Regions from separate parts of the Neobacillus sp. K501 genome, predicted to be linked through region 3. Evidence: riboswitches for the same ligand, from Rfam matches in the RefSeq annotation. Region 3 holds a riboswitch; each other region holds the start of a gene.
The links. Region 3 has a riboswitch for S-adenosylmethionine ahead of ACWM35_RS17625 (YezD family protein). Riboswitches for the same ligand answer to the same signal wherever they lie in the genome.

Region 1 (6,139 bases), on a different contig from region 3:
TTACTCGCCAGATCTGTTAACTTACTCGCGAGTTTTTCAACTTTACTCGCCAAAAATTCCACTTTGCTCGCGAAAAAGCACCCATAACATTTTATGGGTGCTTCATTCTATATCTTCACTGTTTGCAATTCTTTTTCATGTGAAAAAGAATATTTCTTTTCAACGTAAACCTGATGCCAAACCATAAATGTTAATACAGTCCAAATTTTACGGCTGTTATCTGCTTTTCCTTGGCAGTGATCGTCAAGAAGCTTCAAAAGATAGGCTTTATTAATTAAATGATCCGTATTACTTTCGCGGATAATATTTTTCGCCCACTCATTCATCTCGTTTTTCAACCAGTGACGAATTGGTACAGGGAATCCAAGTTTTTTCCGGCTAAGCACATGATCAGGTACAACACCTTCTGCTGCTTTACGTAAAATATACTTTGTAGTTCCATTAGCCGTTTTTAGGCTAGTTGGAATCTTGGACGCTACTTCAAACACCGCTTTATCAAGGAACGGAACACGAAGCTCTAACGAATGTGCCATCGTCATTTTATCGGCCTTTAACAAGATATCCCCGCGCATCCATGTATGAATATCAATGTATTGCATTCTGTCAACAGGATCGTAGCCTTTAGATTCTGCATAAAGCGGTCTTGTAATGTCTCGATAGTCTAACCCAGCCCTATAAGCATTTAAAAGCTGGCGTTTTTCTTCTTCCGTGAACATTTTGGCGTTCCCAATATAGCGTTCCTCCATTGGGGTGACCCCGCGTTCAATAAAGCTCTTCCCTTTAGTCCCTTCAGGCATGATGTTGGCAATCCCTTTTAAAAGCACTTTGCCTACTCTTGGAATTTTATTAAACACTTCCAGGTCCTGAGGTTCACGGTAAATATTATAACCACCAAATAATTCATCGGCACCTTCACCAGAAAGAACAACCGTTACATGCTTTCTTGCTTCCCGCGAAACAAAATATAACGGGACACAAGCTGGGTCTGCAAGCGGGTCATCCATATGCCACATAATCTTTGGAAATTCATTCATATATTCCTCTGGCGTAATCACATAACTGATGTTTTCAACACCAAGCTTATCAGCGGTTTCTTTCGCAACATCGATTTCACTGAAGCCATTATGTTCAAAACCTACAGAAAATGTTTTGATCCCCGGATGGAATTCTTTTGCAATACTCGCTGTAATCGAAGAGTCAATCCCGCCTGAAAGGAATGCACCAACCGGTACATCACTTCTCATATGCATTTTTACCGAATCAAACATTACATCTCTAATTTCTTTTGTAAATTCAGCCTCAGTTTTATTTACCGGTTGAAAATGTGCTTTCCAATAGCGTTTAATATCCATTGGTGAACCAATTTTCTTAGTAAAATAATGCCCCGGCTCGAGCTTCTTAATTCCCTTTGTCATGGTTCTTGGTTCAGGAACGAATTGATAGGTTAAATAATGCTGCAGGGATTCATAGTCTAACTCTTCATTTTCTAAAGCAAGGAGAATGCTTTTTTTCTCAGAAGCAAAAAATGTTTTTTCGCCTTCATTAAAATAGAAAAATGGTTTAATTCCAAAAGGATCACGCGCCCCATAAAGGGTTTGTTCTTGCTTATCCCAGATGACAAACGCAAACATCCCACGCAATTTTTCAACTGCTTTTTCCTTGAGATGACTATAAAGGGCAATAATGACTTCCGTATCCGAGTTCGTTGCAAATGTTAATCCTTCTTTGAGAAGTTCTTCACGTAATTCCACATAATTATAAACTTCTCCATTAAAAATGATCCAATAGCGCTCATTTTCATACGTTAATGGTTGATGTCCACATTCTATATCGATAATACTCAAACGGCGGAAACCAAATTGAATATTCTCATCATAGTAAAAGCCATCATCATCTGGACCACGATGGGTAATTAAATCATTCATATTTTTAAATTGTTGTTTTTGATCATCACGATAGTTTTGTGCTTTGTCATGTACACAACCAATAAAACCGCACATTATGTACCTCACCTACTCCATTTCTAAATATCCATTCTAATAAACATACCTTCTAATACTACCACTATTTATTTGAAAATGGCAGTGAGAATGGTTGGAAAAATGAATGATAATATTTATTTTTCACGATATCCGTTTATCTTAAACTTAGACGTAAAATAGAAAACGGGAGTTACATGTAAAATGCAACTCCCAGTAAAAATTCTAGCTTAACTACAGCATTTTTTATTAAATGTTAGCTTGTGTACGAAGTGATTCAGCCTTATCTGTACGCTCCCAAGGAAGATCCACATCACTACGGCCAAAATGTCCGTAAGCAGCTGTTTGTTTATAGATTGGGCGACGAAGATTTAACATATTGATAATTCCAGCTGGGCGAAGGTCGAAGTTTTCGCTGACAAGATCAACTAGTACTTCTTCACTAACTTTTCCAGTACCAAATGTATCAACAGAAATGGAAACTGGTCTTGCAACACCAATCGCATAAGCAAGCTGTACTTCACATTTGTCAGCCAGTCCAGCTGCTACAATATTTTTCGCTACGTAACGTGCTGCATAAGCTGCAGAGCGGTCAACTTTTGTTGGATCCTTACCAGAGAATGCACCGCCGCCGTGACGAGCATAACCACCATAAGTATCAACAATAATTTTACGGCCTGTTAAACCAGCATCCCCTTGTGGTCCACCAATAACAAAACGGCCTGTTGGGTTAATGAAATACTTTGTATTTTCATCAATCAGTTCTTGTGGAACAACCGGATTAATGACATATTCTTTAAGGTTACGTTGAATTTGCTCTAATGTTACTTCAGGGTGGTGCTGTGTAGAAATAACAATGGTGTCAATACGAACAGGCTTGTCGTTTTCATCGTACTCAACCGTTACTTGAGTTTTACCATCTGGGCGAAGGTAAGGAAGAAGCTCATCTTTACGAACCTCTGTTAAACGGCGTGCAAGCTTATGTGCTAATGAAATCGGAAGAGGCATAAGCTCTTTTGTTTCATTACATGCGTAACCAAACATTAAACCTTGGTCACCAGCACCGATTGCTTCGATTTGCTCATCCGACATTAAACCTTCACGTGCTTCGAGTGCTTGGTCAACACCCATCGCGATATCAGGTGATTGCTCATCGATTGAAGTTAATACCGCACAAGTTTCAGCATCAAAGCCGTATTTTGCACGGGTATAACCAATTTCTCTTACCGTTTCACGAACAATTTTTGGAATATCAACATAAGTAGAAGTCGTGATTTCCCCTGCAACTAATACTAAACCAGTTGTTACTGAAGTTTCAGCAGCAACACGGGCATTGGCATCCTTTGCTAAAATAGCATCTAAAATTGAATCAGAGATTTGGTCACAGATCTTATCCGGATGACCCTCAGTTACTGATTCAGAAGTGAACAAACGACGTTTCTTGGACATCTGAATTCCTCCTATATAATGATATAAAGTGAGGTTATCTGTGTGGGTAATATGTATAACCTTGCCGTTTAACCTCGGGTTGATACGGAACTCATTCCCTTAGTAGTATGAAATAAACAAAGGATTTTTATGAATAGAAAAGCAAAAGCGCCTAGACGCTGGAGCTAGACAAAATCCCTCTGAAATTCTCATGATGGAAACAAAGATTAGCGATTAAAGTCACGAAATCACAATAAAAAACCTTTCCGTCATCTGAGGAAAGGTTGATTTACGCGCCTTTCACTCTTATCGTTCAAGGCATAGCCTTGCTTCAGGTTTAGCACCTTTGCTCGAGAAATAAATTCGTATTACTCGATTGCAGGTTGCTGGGTTTCATTGGGCCTGTCCCTCCACCAGCTCGGGATAAGAGAGTATCCGTTCAAGGTAGAATCATACCGCACAATGTCGAACTGTGTCAATGAATTTTTTAAGGATTCCCCCGACAAAAAAAGAACTTTTTCCAATAATATTATATAGTATTAAATACAACCTAATTTCGTTAATTAGTATAGACTATTGAATCTAATGTGTTATACTATTTGTATGGATATATTACTGATAAAAACATAAAAAAGGAAGGGTACCCTCGATGAATTCTGTTCATATCCCAAACGAATTAACTCAATTATTAGATGGAAGTAACGTGCAACTCCAACTTTCTGTACCACAATTAGTTGAAAAGATTTTGTCTCGAAATGAAGGAAAGTTGACTTCAACAGGAGCTATTAGTGTTTCTACTGGTAAGTACACTGGACGTTCTCCTCAAGACAAATTTACAGTGATGGAAAAATCAACGAAGGATAAAATTGCATGGGGTTCTTTAAATCAACCGATTTCAGAGGATGTATTCCAAAACCTGTATCATAAAGTATTGGATTACTTAAAACAAAAAGAAGAAATTTTCGTTTTTAAAGGATTTGCAGGTGCGGATAAAAAATCCCAGTTACCGATTCAAGTTGTAAATGAATACGCTTGGCATAATCTTTTTGCCCATCAATTATTTATCCGTCCAAGTGATGAAGAATTATTAACACATAAAACAGGTTTTACGGTAATCTCTGCCCCAAATTTTAAAGCAGATCCTGCAGTTGACGGTACAAACTCTGAAACTTTTATTATTATCTCCTTCGAACAGCGGACTGTTTTAATAGGCGGTACGGAATACGCAGGCGAAATGAAAAAATCTATTTTCTCCGTCATGAACTACTTATTGCCTGAAAATAATATTTTCTCGATGCATTGTTCTGCAAATGTGGGACTTGAAGGAGATGTAGCATTATTCTTTGGTCTATCTGGTACTGGAAAAACTACGCTATCAGCAGACCCTAATCGCCGCTTAATTGGTGATGACGAACACGGGTGGTCCTCTAATGGAGTGTTCAATATTGAAGGCGGCTGTTATGCCAAAACAATCAATCTTTCACGTGAAAAAGAGCCACAAATTTTTGATGCTATTCACTTTGGCACCGTGCTTGAAAATGTCATCCTCAATCCAGAATCTCGCATCGCGGATTACGATGATGCTACGCTAACTGAAAATACGAGAGCAGCCTATCCGATTCAGGCTATCGATAATATTGTTCAGCCAAGTATTGCTGGTCATCCGAATACGATTGTCTTTTTAACGGCGGATGCCTTTGGTGTGTTACCTCCTATCTCAAAGTTAACGAAAGAACAAGCGATGTACCATTTTTTAAGCGGTTACACATCTAAGCTTGCTGGAACAGAGCGGGGCGTTACTTCACCTGAAGCAACCTTCTCAACATGCTTTGGTGCGCCGTTCCTGCCGCTTCCTGCCACTCGTTATGCAGAAATGCTTGGAGAAAAGATTCTTGAACATAATGCGAATGTCTTCCTGGTGAATACAGGCTGGACGGGTGGAGAATACGGAGTGGGCAGCCGGATGAAGCTCTCCTATACAAGAGCAATGGTTCAAGCTGCACTTGAAGGTGAACTAAATCATGTGGAAACCGTAAAGGATGAAATTTTCGGTTTAAATATTCCTCTCCACATCGCCGGTGTTCCTGATGAAGTTCTACAGCCGTACAAAACTTGGGCTGATTCTGATGCCTATGAAACGAAAGCAAAAGAATTGGCTGGAAAATTCCGCGAAAACTTTAAAAAGTTTACGAAACTATCTCCAGAGATAGAAGTAAAAGGCGGACCTATTGCCTAGCTAGTTGTAAAGAAGCCCTTATCAATCAGATAAGGGCTTCTTTACATCACTATATGGAATACCAAAACAAAAGGCAGGAAAAATCATTCCCTGCTTAATTCGTTGAATTTAATGAAATTAATTGATAAGTTATACTCGTGCTATTTTTTTGCCATTCCAGTTTTTTAATCACAGCTGTTCCACTTGAATCACTTTCGATTGTTTTTCTAACATCAATCGGAATATCAATTGGATATAGTCTGTACCCTTCTTTTTCAAGGAGAAAAAGATTTTCTTCTAGTCGTCGTTCTCTTCCCTTTGTCACAATCATCGTATTTAACTCAAGAGGCATACCCACTATTCATCGCTCCTCTCCTATGTACTTCGTTACTATTTTATCATCTTTTGGACTGCCTTTTCATCCACTTCGTTAAATCTTCGACCACTTTTCTGTTCACACGGGGAGGAAAGTAGTGTGTAAATTCTTCAAAATACCAGCATTCCACGTTTTTTTCCA
Region 2 (6,139 bases), on a different contig from region 3:
CTGTAAGGGTTGCTTAAAATGCGTTGAGGCATGTCCTACCGATGCGCTAGGAGATCTGCGTGAAATGATTGGGTATGCGGATGCGAACCGGGTAAAGCAAAACTTTCCTTATGTAACAGGAGGTAGTTTCTAATGGCTATTTTGGAAGATAAATTAACAAGTCAGAGAGTTGCTGAACAACTTTCAACCTTTGAATCCGGAAATGAAATGGCTGCGATGGCAGCTGCTCAAATTAATTATCATATCATGGGGTATTTTCCAATCACGCCATCTACGGAAGTTGCTCAATTTTTAGATCAAATGAAAGCACGTGGCGAGCATGATATAAAATTGATTCCGGCGGATGGAGAGCATGGCTCTGCAGGAATTTGCTACGGTGCAGCAGCAACTGGTGCCCGTGTATTTAACGCGACAAGCGCAAATGGTCTTTTATATATGATTGAACAGCTGCCAGTTCAAGCTGGAACTCGCTTTCCAATGGTTATGAACCTAGTTACCCGGGCTGTTAGTGGGCCGCTTGATATTAGAGGAGATCATTCTGACCTTTATTTTGCATTAAATACTGGGTGGGTTATTTTAACGGCAAGAACTCCTCAAGCTGTTTATGATATGAATATCATGGCATTGAAAATTGCCGAGCATTCAAAAGTGCGACTCCCAGTTATTGTTGCTTATGACGGGTTCTTTACTTCCCATCAAAAGCGGAGAGTAGAGTATTTCAAGGATCGCAGCATTGTTCAGCAATTTGTTGGTGAATGTCCAACCGATTACCATTTTGCTAGAGATCCGAAGAAACCTGTTACGATTGGCGCTCATATGAATGGTGACGATCTCATGAACAATCATTTTCAGCAGTCAGAAGCAATTTACGCAGCTGGTGAAGTATATAAAGAGGTTGCAGCAGAATATGCACGTATTTCAGGGCGTGAGTTTCCAGTACTTGATTTATATCAAATGGATGATGCTGAAGTCGCATTGTTCCTATTAAATTCTGCCGCTGAATCAGCTAAAGATGTAGTTGATCAGCTTCGGGCGAAAGGAATAAAAGCGGGGGTAATTAGTCCAAATATTATTCGTCCATTCCCTGCCAAGGAAATCCGTGAAGCTCTTAAAAATGTAAAAGCATTATTAGTGGGGGAACGTGCAGATTCTTATGGTGCAAATGGACCGAATTTAACACATGAAGTCAAATCAGCGCTTCAAGATGATCGTGAAAATCAAACAATCGTTTTAAGCCGCGTCTTTGGACTTGGCGGTAAGGACTTTTACGCAAGTGATGCACTAAACTTCTTTGAAATGGCGATCTCAGCAATGGATAAAGGCTGCGCTGATAAACCATTTGATTATTATGGCCATATACCAGGGAATCCGGACAACATTCTTAAACCGGTCATTACTCCACAACATGGCGATGTCTATAAATCGGGATTAATTGAAGTGAAAATGGATGAAGAAATGAACAGGTTAAAGGTAAAGATCCCGCCATTACGAGCACTCACAACTAAACCAAAGCGGATTGCCTCTGGACATGGTGCATGTCCTGGCTGCGGAATTTTTGCGGGATTGGAATTGTTCTTTAAAGGGATTGAGGGAGATATCGTTACACTATTTCAAACAGGCTGTGCTTATGTGACAACGACCTCTTACCCGCATAGTTCACATAAGCAAACGATGATTCACAACCTGTTTCAAAACGGTGCCGCTACTTTGTCAGGTACACTCGAAGCATTTCTTGAGCTGAAACGCCGTGGAGAAATTGAAGTATCGGATGATGCAACCTTTGTGATGATTACTGGCGATGGTGGAATGGATATCGGTATGGGTTCTGCGATTGGAACGGCTCTACGTGGACACAAATTGATCATGCTTGAGTATGATAATGAAGGTTACATGAATACGGGTTCGCAAATGTCCTATTCTACTCCACTCGGTCATATGACGAGTACATCTGGAGTAGGGAAAATGCAAAAAGGGAAGTCCTTCCATCATAAGGATACGGCACAAATAATGGCAGCTACCAATATTCCTTATGTCTTTACTGGAGCAGAAGCGTTCCCACAAGATTTAATTAAAAAAGGTGCAAAGGCACAATGGTATGCACAAAACGTTGGGACCGTCTATGGGAAAATTCTTATTACCTGCCCGTTAAACTGGAAGTCTGAGGATCGTTATGGTGCAACGATATTGGAGGCAGCTGTCAATTCCTGTTTCTTCCCGCTTTATGAGGTTGAACAAGGGGTAACGACGATTACCTATGATCCAGAGGCAAAGAACAAACGTATCCCTATTTCTGACTGGTTAAAATACATGGGTAAAACAAAACATCTTCTCAAGGAAGAAAATAAACCAATCCTAGAAGAATTTGAAGCAGAAGTAGAAAATAGATGGCAACGCCTTAAAGCAAAACATGAAAATCCATTTTTGTAATGTAAACAGGAAAAAAGCAATCATGATGATTGCTTTTTTCCTGTTTTATAGCAGACTTTTAATTGTATTCAAAAGAGTTTCAAGATCATTCAGCTTTTTTCTTTGTTTAATCAGTACTTTTCCAAGTTCAAGGGTTTTCTGCTTTGCAGCTAAGCGGAAACTATCGTCATCAATGTGGTCTAGATCTGCAACATGGGCAAGACCAATCGTTCGACGGATTAACTCGCAGCCCGCAAAGCCAACGGCATCTTCAAAATACTTAGACAGAACATGGTTTAAAAATAAATTGGATTTTGACAGTAAGTCCTTATTTTCTGACACCCAAAGGCTGGAGAATTGTTTTTCAAAAACAGTCCAGAAATTCTCAACATGATGGACAAATACCTCACTTTTTTCATGATTTACAATCACCTGAAAAAGAAGATTAGCAAATACTTGTCCAATGTCAAAACCTGCTGGTCCATAAAAAGCAAATTCTGGATCAATGACCTTTGTCTCTTGGTTATCGGCAAAAACACTACCAGTATGCAAATCACCATGTAGAAGGGCTTCCGCTTCTGTTAAAAAGCTCTTTCTTAAAACAGCAACATGAAACTTTAAATCTTCATCATGCCAAATCGCTTCGACATCTTGGCGTAATCCTTCTTCAAATTCATTTGTTTCTGCATCAAAATAAGGGTCCGAGAAAATTAAGTCCTCCGTAATATGGCATAGGTCTGGATTAATAAACTTTGCAACTTGCTCTTTTTTTAGTTCCGGACCTAATGCATAATCTGAGGTATAGAAAAGTACTTTGGCTAGAAACTCCCCTAGATCCTTTGAGAGTAATGGATAAGTCTCACCATTAATAAAACCTGTTCGTGCAATGGTTAAATGGGATAGATCTTCCATAATTGTAATCGCTAACACATCATTGGTGAAATACACTTCTGGAACAAGATCGGGAACAATATGACCAAACACCTTCAAGGCATCGGCTTCAATTTTTGCTCTTTTTAAAGTAAGAGGCCAGCTTTCTCCCACTACCTTTGCATATGGAAGTGCTTGTTTGATAATTATGCCTTTACCACTTTTGCTTTCGACGATATGAAAGACAAGATTGAGGTTTCCGTCGCCAATTTCAGTGCATGTAAGGTCTGGGTTTTCATCAAACAACTTTAACGATATTGCTAGCTGGATTGCATCGTTTTCCGTTAATGGTTTATAGATTTCTTGATTAAGTGTCTGCAACTGTATTCCTCCTTGGTATAGGGAGGCCTGTTTATGCTGTTTTGTTAGCATGAAAAAGCCTCTTTCTTAAATCTGAAAGAGGCTAGAAGACAAATGTACTTCGCACCTCTTATCTCTCAGAAAGAATTTCCTTCTGTTGGAATTAGCACCGTGCCTTAAAGGGTAACATCCCAGCGCCTATTTGTACGCGCCCCATTTCACAATGGAATTACGGTCGGTTGCTGGGCTTCAAAGGGCCAAATCCCTCAGCCAGCTCATGATAAGAGAAAATGTAATTTTCAATTTTTTCAGTATGATAAAAATGATAACAGGATGTTAAATAAACTGTCAATAATTTTAATGATTATTTATAAAATTCTGGTTTTCGATCGGCAAAAATAGGAATTTGCTTTCGAACATTTTTTACAAGTTCTAAGTTAAGCTCTGCTGATAATATTTCTTCGTTGCTCCCAGCTTCTGCGATTACTTCCCCCCATGGGTCAATGATCATAGAATGTCCAGCAAATATATTATTGGGATCTTTTCCGGCACGATTACATGCAATAACGAAACATTGATTTTCAATGGCGCGAGCAATTAGCAATGCACGCCAGTGTGCTAAACGTGATTTAGGCCATTCCGCTACAACAAAAAGAACCTCCGCTCCCTGTTCCGTATGGGCCCGAATCCATTCCGGAAAGCGAATATCATAACAGATGACTCCCGCAAAAAGATGATTCTCTAATTCGAACAAGCCTTTTTCCGTTCCTGCTTCAAGGTATAGATGTTCATCCATCAGTTTAAAGAGATGTAGTTTACTATATTGATGGATTAGCTCTCCTTTTTTGTTGATGATAAGGAGGGTATTTTTTACCCCGTTTTCACCTCTGTTAGCTATGGACCCACCAACAAAATGTACCTGATATTTTTGTGCTAAACGTTTTAAAAAAGTGATAGAGTCCTGTCCATCCTTATCAGCAATTTCATCCAGTCGTGTTAAATCGTATCCTGTTGTCCATAATTCGGGCAGCACAATAATATCTGGAGTTTCCATCATGGCTCGGTCAATCAAACGTTCTGCTAATTGATAATTCTTACTTGGTTCACCAAAGCAAATATCCATTTGCAGGCAGGTTATTTTTAATTTCAAAAATGTTCACCCCATTGTAAATTTTGAGAAATTTTTCTTTACAAGCTTTTATAAAAGTTATATCATTTGTGACTAGAATTTCAACATAAAAAAATGAATGGGGTGAGACCATGAAACAATATCCACCATCAGAGCGATTAAAAAGTCTTCCAGACCAGTTTTTTGCTTCACTCGTGAAAAATGTGGGTCAATCGATTGCTGCAGGTCATGATGTGATTAATTTAGGACAAGGTAATCCTGATCAGCCTACTCCGGAACATATCGTGAGAAAATTGCAAGAGGCTGCAACTAATCCCGTTAATCATAAATATTCACCGTTTCAAGGACATCATTATTTAAAACAAGCTATTGCCGATTTTTATTTTAGAGAATACGGTGTTAACCTGGATCCCCATACAGAAGTGGCGATTTTATTTGGCGGTAAAGCTGGATTAGTAGAAATTCCTCAATGCTTATTAAATCCTGGTGATACTATTCTCGTCCCAGATCCAGGATATCCAGATTATTTATCAGGTGTTGCCCTAGCAAAAGCTGAGATGGTAACAATGCCGCTGCGAGAAAATAATCATTTTTTACCCGATTATAACGAAATACCAATAGATGACTTAGAAAAGGCAAAATTAATGTTCCTTAACTATCCAAATAATCCAACAGGGGCAACGGCGACGAAGGAATTTTTTGAAGAAACGGTTCTGCTTGCCAGCAAAAATAATCTTTGTGTGGTCCATGATTTTGCATATGGGGCAATTGGTTTCGATGATAAAAAACCACTGAGCTTTTTGCAAATTGAAGGAGCAAAAGAGGTTGGGATTGAAATCTACACCTTATCAAAAACCTACAATATGGCAGGATGGCGAGTTGGATTTGCTTTAGGGAATGAAAGTGTCATCTCGGCAATTGAGCTTTTGCAAGACCATCTTTATTGCAGTCTTTTTGGGGGAATCCAAGAGGCTGCTGCCGCGGCACTAAACGGTCCACAGAGATGTGTCAATGAATTAAATGAGTTATATGAGCGAAGAAGAAATGTGTTGATACAAGGTCTTCGATCCTTAGGATGGGATGTTAAGGCGCCAAAAGGATCATTTTTTGCTTGGCTAAAGGTTCCTGAGGAATTTTCCTCGGCTGAATTTGCTGATCTTCTTCTTAAGGAAGCACATATAGCGGTTGCACCTGGCATTGGCTTCGGGGAATTGGGTGAAGGCTATGTCCGAGTTGGACTCCTAACATCCGAAGAAAGACTTGAAGAAGCAGTCAGAAGAATCGGCACTTTAAAAATTTTTAAAAAATAGATTGACAAACATTTTATTCTTGGAATAATCTTAAATAAAGTTTAACAACATGGAAATGTATAAT
Region 3 (6,139 bases):
ATTGTAGATTTACCTGAGCCAGAAAGTCCGGTAAACCATAATACCGCACTCCCATGGCCATTTTGGACACGGCGGTCAGATTTTGAAACAGTACTTGCATGCCAGGTGATATTCGTTGCTTTAGTCATTGCTCCCTCAGCCTCCTTACACAGTCGCTTTTTCTTTCAATCCTTCAATTAACACCTCAACAACCTCTTTGCGGCTGAAGGTAGATGGTGGCAGCTCTCCAGCGCGCAGCAATTCTCTAACCTTTGTTCCAGAAAGGATCACGCGGTCCTCCTTGCTGTGTGGACAAGTTTTATCGGAGGCCATTCCTTCACATTTATTGCAATAAAAGCTATGTTCGAAGAATAATGGTTTAATGCCAAGCTCTCCTTCAGGAAACTCACTGAAAATATACTGTGCGTCATACGTTCCGTAATAATTTCCGACACCAGCATGGTCACGGCCAACAATAAAATGGGTGCAGCCGAAATTTTTACGGGCAATCGCATGGAAAATCGCTTCTCTTGGACCCGCATAACGCATGGCAGCAGGATAAACGCCAAGCTGTACACGCTCTTCTGGATAATAATTTTCAAGAAGTACGCGGTAGCTTTTCAAACGGACATCCGCAGGGATATCATCGGATTTTGTTTCCCCAACAAGCGGGTTAACGAACAGACCATCAACCGTTTCCAAGGCAGCCTTTTGAATGTATTCATGTGCCCGGTGGATTGGATTTCGCGTTTGGAAGCCAACCACAGTCTTCCATCCCTTTTCTTCAAATAAAGCTCGTGTTTCCTTCGGTTCAAACCAGACATCGCCAAAAATCCCTTTTTCTGATTTTTTAACTAAAGTCACTTCACCCGCCAGGTAAACCGGTCCTCTTTCAAATAACCGTTTTACACCCGGATGAGCAAGCTCATTGGTTTTATATACTTCTAGTGCTTCCTTATCTAAATCTGGCTCATACCACTCAGAAACCTTGATGACACCATAAACTTCTTTTTCAAAAACAAGCTTGATTACTTCCCCCACTTCAAGGGATGCAGCAGTTTCATAGGATACAGGCAATGTCACCGGAATCGACCAAATCGTATTATCTGCTAGACGCATATTTGAGACGACAGAGTCATAATCTGCTTTTCCGAGGAATCCTGTTAATGGACTGAAAAGACCAACCCCAATTAATTCGAGATCACTCAAGGCAATCGCGTCAATTTGGATTTCTTTTTCGATTTGGGATACATCATAAGCTGGATCGTATGCTTGAATTAATTTTCCTCCATGAGGTGCTGGTAAAAATGACAACAGAATCAAACCTTTCTTTATATATTTAGCCGTTTATTTACGGACCTAGTAAATGGAATTAATATATTTGTCCTTATTCCTTTGCTGCTTCTTGGGACATCGTTAAGGCAGACTTCGGTCGTTTCATCAATGACATCACTCCGAATACTGAAATCAATACACCTATCATCGCCACAATTGGATAAAAATTATGTTCAATGATCAACTGGATTAGGGTATACGACAATACCATTGACAGCACTGGCGATACAATCCAAACCGTTAATAGCTGAACCACTATGCCTTTTTTCAAAACGGATTTCCCGTGTTTGGCGAAGCCGATTCCAATGATCGATGAAGTTGTAATTTGGGTTAATGGGACAGGAATCCCAAAGACGGATGCAATTGTCACAATTGTTGCTCCGGTACCTGAGATGACACAGCCCTCTTCCAACTTTAAGGTGGTGATTTTCTTCCCATTTGTTTCTAAAACACGATGACCGAGAATCAATGCTCCAGCCGCTACAAATAATCCGCCCCATAGGATTCCTTTATCTGTTGTAAGAATCCCAGCGCCGACAAGCGGCCCTACCGCATTTGCAACATTATTCATTCCAGCCGAAAAGGCTTCGAACAATCCCATAAATACAACGAGAACTGATAAAAGGGGTACCGCTTTTGGAGCCTTCATCCACCGAGTAAAATATTTGTTTTTTAACAAATAAGAAGCCAAAATGGCGATGATGAAGGCAGCAAATGGTGTAAGCAGCCAAAAGAACATAATCCAGGCGAGACTGCCGATAAATACAGATTGATAAACAATCCCTGCCCCGACAACGGCACCCACAGCTACTTCACTAGTAGAAAGTGGAATCCCAAAGATATTGGCCAAAAACAGTGACAGGGCCGCTGATGCCAATACAATTAATGCTATTGGGACCGTAAAAGTACTGGAAGGAACAATTCCGCTGCCAATTGTCTTCACGACTTCACCACCGCCAAGCCAAGCACCTAAAAACACGGCGATGCCACAGAGCATTAAGGCTAACCGTTTATTGACAACCCCGGAACCATAAGCGATCCCCATCGAAGCAGCAGCCCCACTACCGCCAATATTTATGGCAAAAAATAAACCAATGGAAATTGCAATCATTGTGAGCAATCAATAGCCCTCCTTTAACGAGTGTGCAAGCCGCACTCCGTCTTGCCGCTTCCCGCCCATCGTCCTGCCCTGGAATCACCATCTGCTGAAACAGGCTGCGTACAAGGGAAACAACCGATGCTCGGGTAATTTTGATCATGCAGGGAATTGTAGGGAAGGTCTTTGTCTCGGATATACTCCCATACCTCATCCCAGGTCCAGTGGATTAATGGGCAAATTTTGATATTCTCGAATTTATCATCTTTATTAATAAATTCCGTGTTTGCTCTTGTCGGTGATTGCTCCCTGCGCAATCCAGAAATCCAGGCTTGTTTGGCCGTCAACGTTTCCCTCAATGGAATCACTTTACGAATTTGGCAGCACTGGTTTGGCTCTCTTTTCCATAATGCTGATCCGTATTGTTCTCTTTGTTCATCAAGGCTAAGCTTTGGCAGTTTCCGTTCGATTCTCAGCTTCGGGAATCGAGCTTCGATTTTGTTAATTACATCATAGGTCTCAGGGAAGTGTAAGCCTGTATCCAAAAAGACAATATGGGCATCTGGCTTTATTTGCTGGATTAAGTCAATTAAGACAATGGCCTCTGCTCCAAAGCTAGATGCATACACAAGTTCTTCTTCCGGATACGAGCTGTAGGCCCACTCTAAAACAGAACGTGCTCCTTTTGTTTCGTCATCAATTGTGAAAGAGTTTTTTAATGGATTCCAATTTTGATAGGTTATTGCACCCGTCATGGCTGCAAACCTCCTTTCATTCAATAAAAAAAGGCAGTCTCCACTTAAGCTTAGTGATGGAGACCGCCTCTAGTTTTTCTAGTCAGCGATTTTTATTCGATTGAAGACGAACCTTTTCATTTCTCTCAATTTGTACAATCTTTCCGTCTTGGACAACAAGGGTGATGGATCCAAATTGTAGTGTTTCCAGCATTTTCTCAAGATGTGTCATGATTTCTTCTCTGTCTTCTGGTTTCAGTGTGATTCGCCCTCCTTTCTAATAAAAAACACCCTTCCATCTAGGAAAGGCGTTAACTGCTCAGGTAACACCTTATCTCCCAAAATGAAATCATTTTGCTGGAATTAGCACCTTGCTTAGCAGGTTGCCGGGCATCATCGGGCCAGTCCCTTTGCCACTCTAGATAAGAATTTTGTAATTGATGAAATTAATCCTACCATACCAATAGGTTTTATGTAAATGAAAAACTTTAAAATTTAGAAAATTAAAATGAAGGGGAAAATAAAAGGATTCTCCAAATGAAAGAAAAGCGCCATAATCGAGTTGTACCCGACATGACGCTTCTCTTTACCTGCTCAAGTTTAGGCCATGGTCACATATTTTTCAGGCCTTTCCTCAAATTCTAGCTTCCTTATTTTTTCACGGTATTTTACTATCTCACCAATCACAATCATTGCTGGATTTTTTATCCCTTCGTTTTCAACGATCGCAGCAATGGTCTTTAACGTTCCAATTACTGTCCGCTGGTTTACCGTTGTTCCCTCCTGGATAACCGCAACAGGTGTATTTTCATTTTTCCCATGGTACAGTAATTCTTGACATATATAAGGGAGATTGCGAATCCCCATATAAACAGCGATGGTATCAACGGCTTTGGTTAGATTTTTCCAATCAATATCCACTGGTAGACCTGTCTGGCAATGTCCTGTTATAACAGCGAATGAACTGCCAAGTTCACGATGTGTGATCGGAATCCCTGCACAGGCAGGTGCGGCTAGGCCGGCAGTAATTCCAGGAACTACTTCAAAGGAAAGACCCATTTTTACTAACGCCTCAGCTTCCTCAGCCCCGCGACCAAAGACAAAAGGATCACCACCTTTTAAACGGACCACTATTTTACCCTTCTCGGTGAATTTGACTAACAAATCATTGATTGCTTCCTGGTTCATGGTATGATGACCCGGCCGTTTGCCACAATATATCAGCTGACATCCCTTTTTTGCTTCTTCTAATAGAGCAGCATTTACAAGGCGATCATAAAGAATGACATCTGCAGCTTGAATACATTTTAATGCTTTTACAGTAATTAATTCTGGGTCTCCAGGACCAGCGCCCACGATAAATGCTTTTCCCATCTAAGCCCTCCTTTATACTGAACCCCTTTGTGTATTTGTAATAGCTGGCTTAGATTTAGCCATATCCAAAACCATTTTCGGTTCTGCCTTTCGATAGGTGTAATAAAGGGCTGCCCCTGTAAAAAGCAATCCACTTATCAGGTTTCCTGCCAATACAGGAACTTGGTTCCAAATCCACCAATCTGCCATAGACACTTCCGCACCTAGCATCATGCCTGCTGGGATTACAAACATGTTGACAACAGCGTGCTCAAACCCTTGTGCAAAGAAAATTAAGATTGGTAGCCACATGGCGGCAATTTTTCCAATTACAGACTTAGCAGTCATGGCCATTACGGCACCTAGTGTGACCATCCAATTACAGAGTATCGCTTTGACGATAACCACGATGTACCCGTCTATTCCAATGTTTTTATAACCGTTCGTTTTAGCTTCTGCAACTGCGATGATTTTAGTTGCAACTCCATTATCGGTTACATGGCCAAGTTGGGTGACGGCAATGACATAAAGACCACCATAAAAAATCGCCCCGATGAGATGTCCTATAATCACCCAAAACCAATTCCTTAGCATCGCAATCACTGAAACCCTTTTTTCCATGACCGCAACAGGGATGAGTGCAAAACTACCCGTAACCAATTCCAACCCGAGAAGAATGATAATGACAAAAGCTGCCGGGAAAAGGATGGCGCCAACAACTCCCATCCCAGTCTGAATCTCAGCAGTAAAAGCTAAGGTTGTACCAAAGCCAAGAAGTGCTCCAGCTAGCACTCCACGGATTAATAAATCTTTAACTGGCAATTTTGATTTTGCCTCTCCAGCTTGAATCATATTATCGACTACTTGATACGGACTCACCAATGCCATCTTTTCACTCCCTTAAGTCTTTTATTAGACCGACCCATTCATAGACCCCTAAAAATATTTCTCTCTTAAATTCACCTATTCTATAACTATATAAATTTGATCCTCCTGAACCTCTACCGGATAAGACTGGACGCAGCCCACATCTGGTGCTTGAACCTTCCCGTCACTTACACAAATTTTCCAATCATGCATCGGGCAAAAGACAAATTCCCCACTTACAATTCCCTCCGCTAGAACCCCTCCTTTATGCGGGCAGCGGTTTTCAATTGCTCGAATATCTCCATTTTCTAATTTAAACACCGCCAATTCCTTGTCACCTATCATGACCGTTTTTCCTAATTTTAGTGGTAGATCAGTTAGCTTTCCTATCCACACATGACGAATGGTTTTTTTCATTATTTCCCTCCTATCAGTGATTAATGGGTTTCTATTGGAATCTTCACCGTTTCATAAAGGTCTTTTACTAGGTTTTTATTGTGAATCGTCTCCTGCCATGGTTCTTGAACCACAGATAGCGCTTCGTTCATTCGGCGATTGAGATTCATTACATTTCCCTTGTCCTCTAGCACTCTTTTAATATGGTCAAGTCCAAGGCGTTCCACCCAAGCTGAGGTCCTTTCCAAATAATTAGCAGTTTCACGGTAATATTGGAGATAAGCTCCGGTCATTTCCAACACTTCGTCCCCTGTTTTCAGTTTAAAGAGGAGATCTGCTTCGCGCAGATGGGTACCACCGTTTCCACCCACATACATTT

Region 1: another riboswitch for S-adenosylmethionine. It lies ahead of metK (methionine adenosyltransferase); the one in region 3 lies ahead of ACWM35_RS17625 (YezD family protein).
Region 2: another riboswitch for S-adenosylmethionine. It lies ahead of mtnK (S-methyl-5-thioribose kinase); the one in region 3 lies ahead of ACWM35_RS17625 (YezD family protein).

Annotation. Positions count from the first base shown of each region.
Region 1 covers NZ_JBSLYA010000002.1:640,655-646,793, forward strand. The annotation lists gene asnB (asparagine synthase (glutamine-hydrolyzing)) at 108-2,000, opposite strand; gene metK (methionine adenosyltransferase) at 2,229-3,428, opposite strand; SAM riboswitch class I at 3,711-3,837, opposite strand; gene pckA (phosphoenolpyruvate carboxykinase (ATP)) at 4,057-5,643, shown strand; gene ACWM35_RS07735 (DUF2584 domain-containing protein) at 5,738-5,980, opposite strand; gene ACWM35_RS07740 (alpha/beta hydrolase family protein) at 6,021-6,139, opposite strand, start outside.
Region 2 covers NZ_JBSLYA010000001.1:571,544-577,682, reverse strand. The annotation lists gene ACWM35_RS02835 (2-oxoacid:acceptor oxidoreductase family protein) at 1-133, shown strand, start outside; gene ACWM35_RS02830 (thiamine pyrophosphate-dependent enzyme) at 133-2,427, shown strand; gene mtnK (S-methyl-5-thioribose kinase) at 2,473-3,657, opposite strand; SAM riboswitch class I at 3,764-3,923, opposite strand; gene ACWM35_RS02820 (carbon-nitrogen family hydrolase) at 4,001-4,786, opposite strand; gene ACWM35_RS02815 (aminotransferase class I/II-fold pyridoxal phosphate-dependent enzyme) at 4,897-6,075, shown strand.
Region 3 covers NZ_JBSLYA010000008.1:60,142-66,280, reverse strand. The annotation lists gene cysC (adenylyl-sulfate kinase) at 1-128, opposite strand, end outside; gene sat (sulfate adenylyltransferase) at 145-1,293, opposite strand; gene ACWM35_RS17635 (anion permease) at 1,367-2,425, opposite strand; gene ACWM35_RS17630 (phosphoadenylyl-sulfate reductase) at 2,449-3,165, opposite strand; gene ACWM35_RS17625 (YezD family protein) at 3,248-3,376, opposite strand; SAM riboswitch class I at 3,473-3,573, opposite strand; gene cobA (uroporphyrinogen-III C-methyltransferase) at 3,745-4,518, opposite strand; gene ACWM35_RS17615 (formate/nitrite transporter family protein) at 4,531-5,385, opposite strand; gene nirD (nitrite reductase small subunit NirD) at 5,461-5,784, opposite strand; gene nirB (nitrite reductase large subunit NirB) at 5,802-6,139, opposite strand, start outside.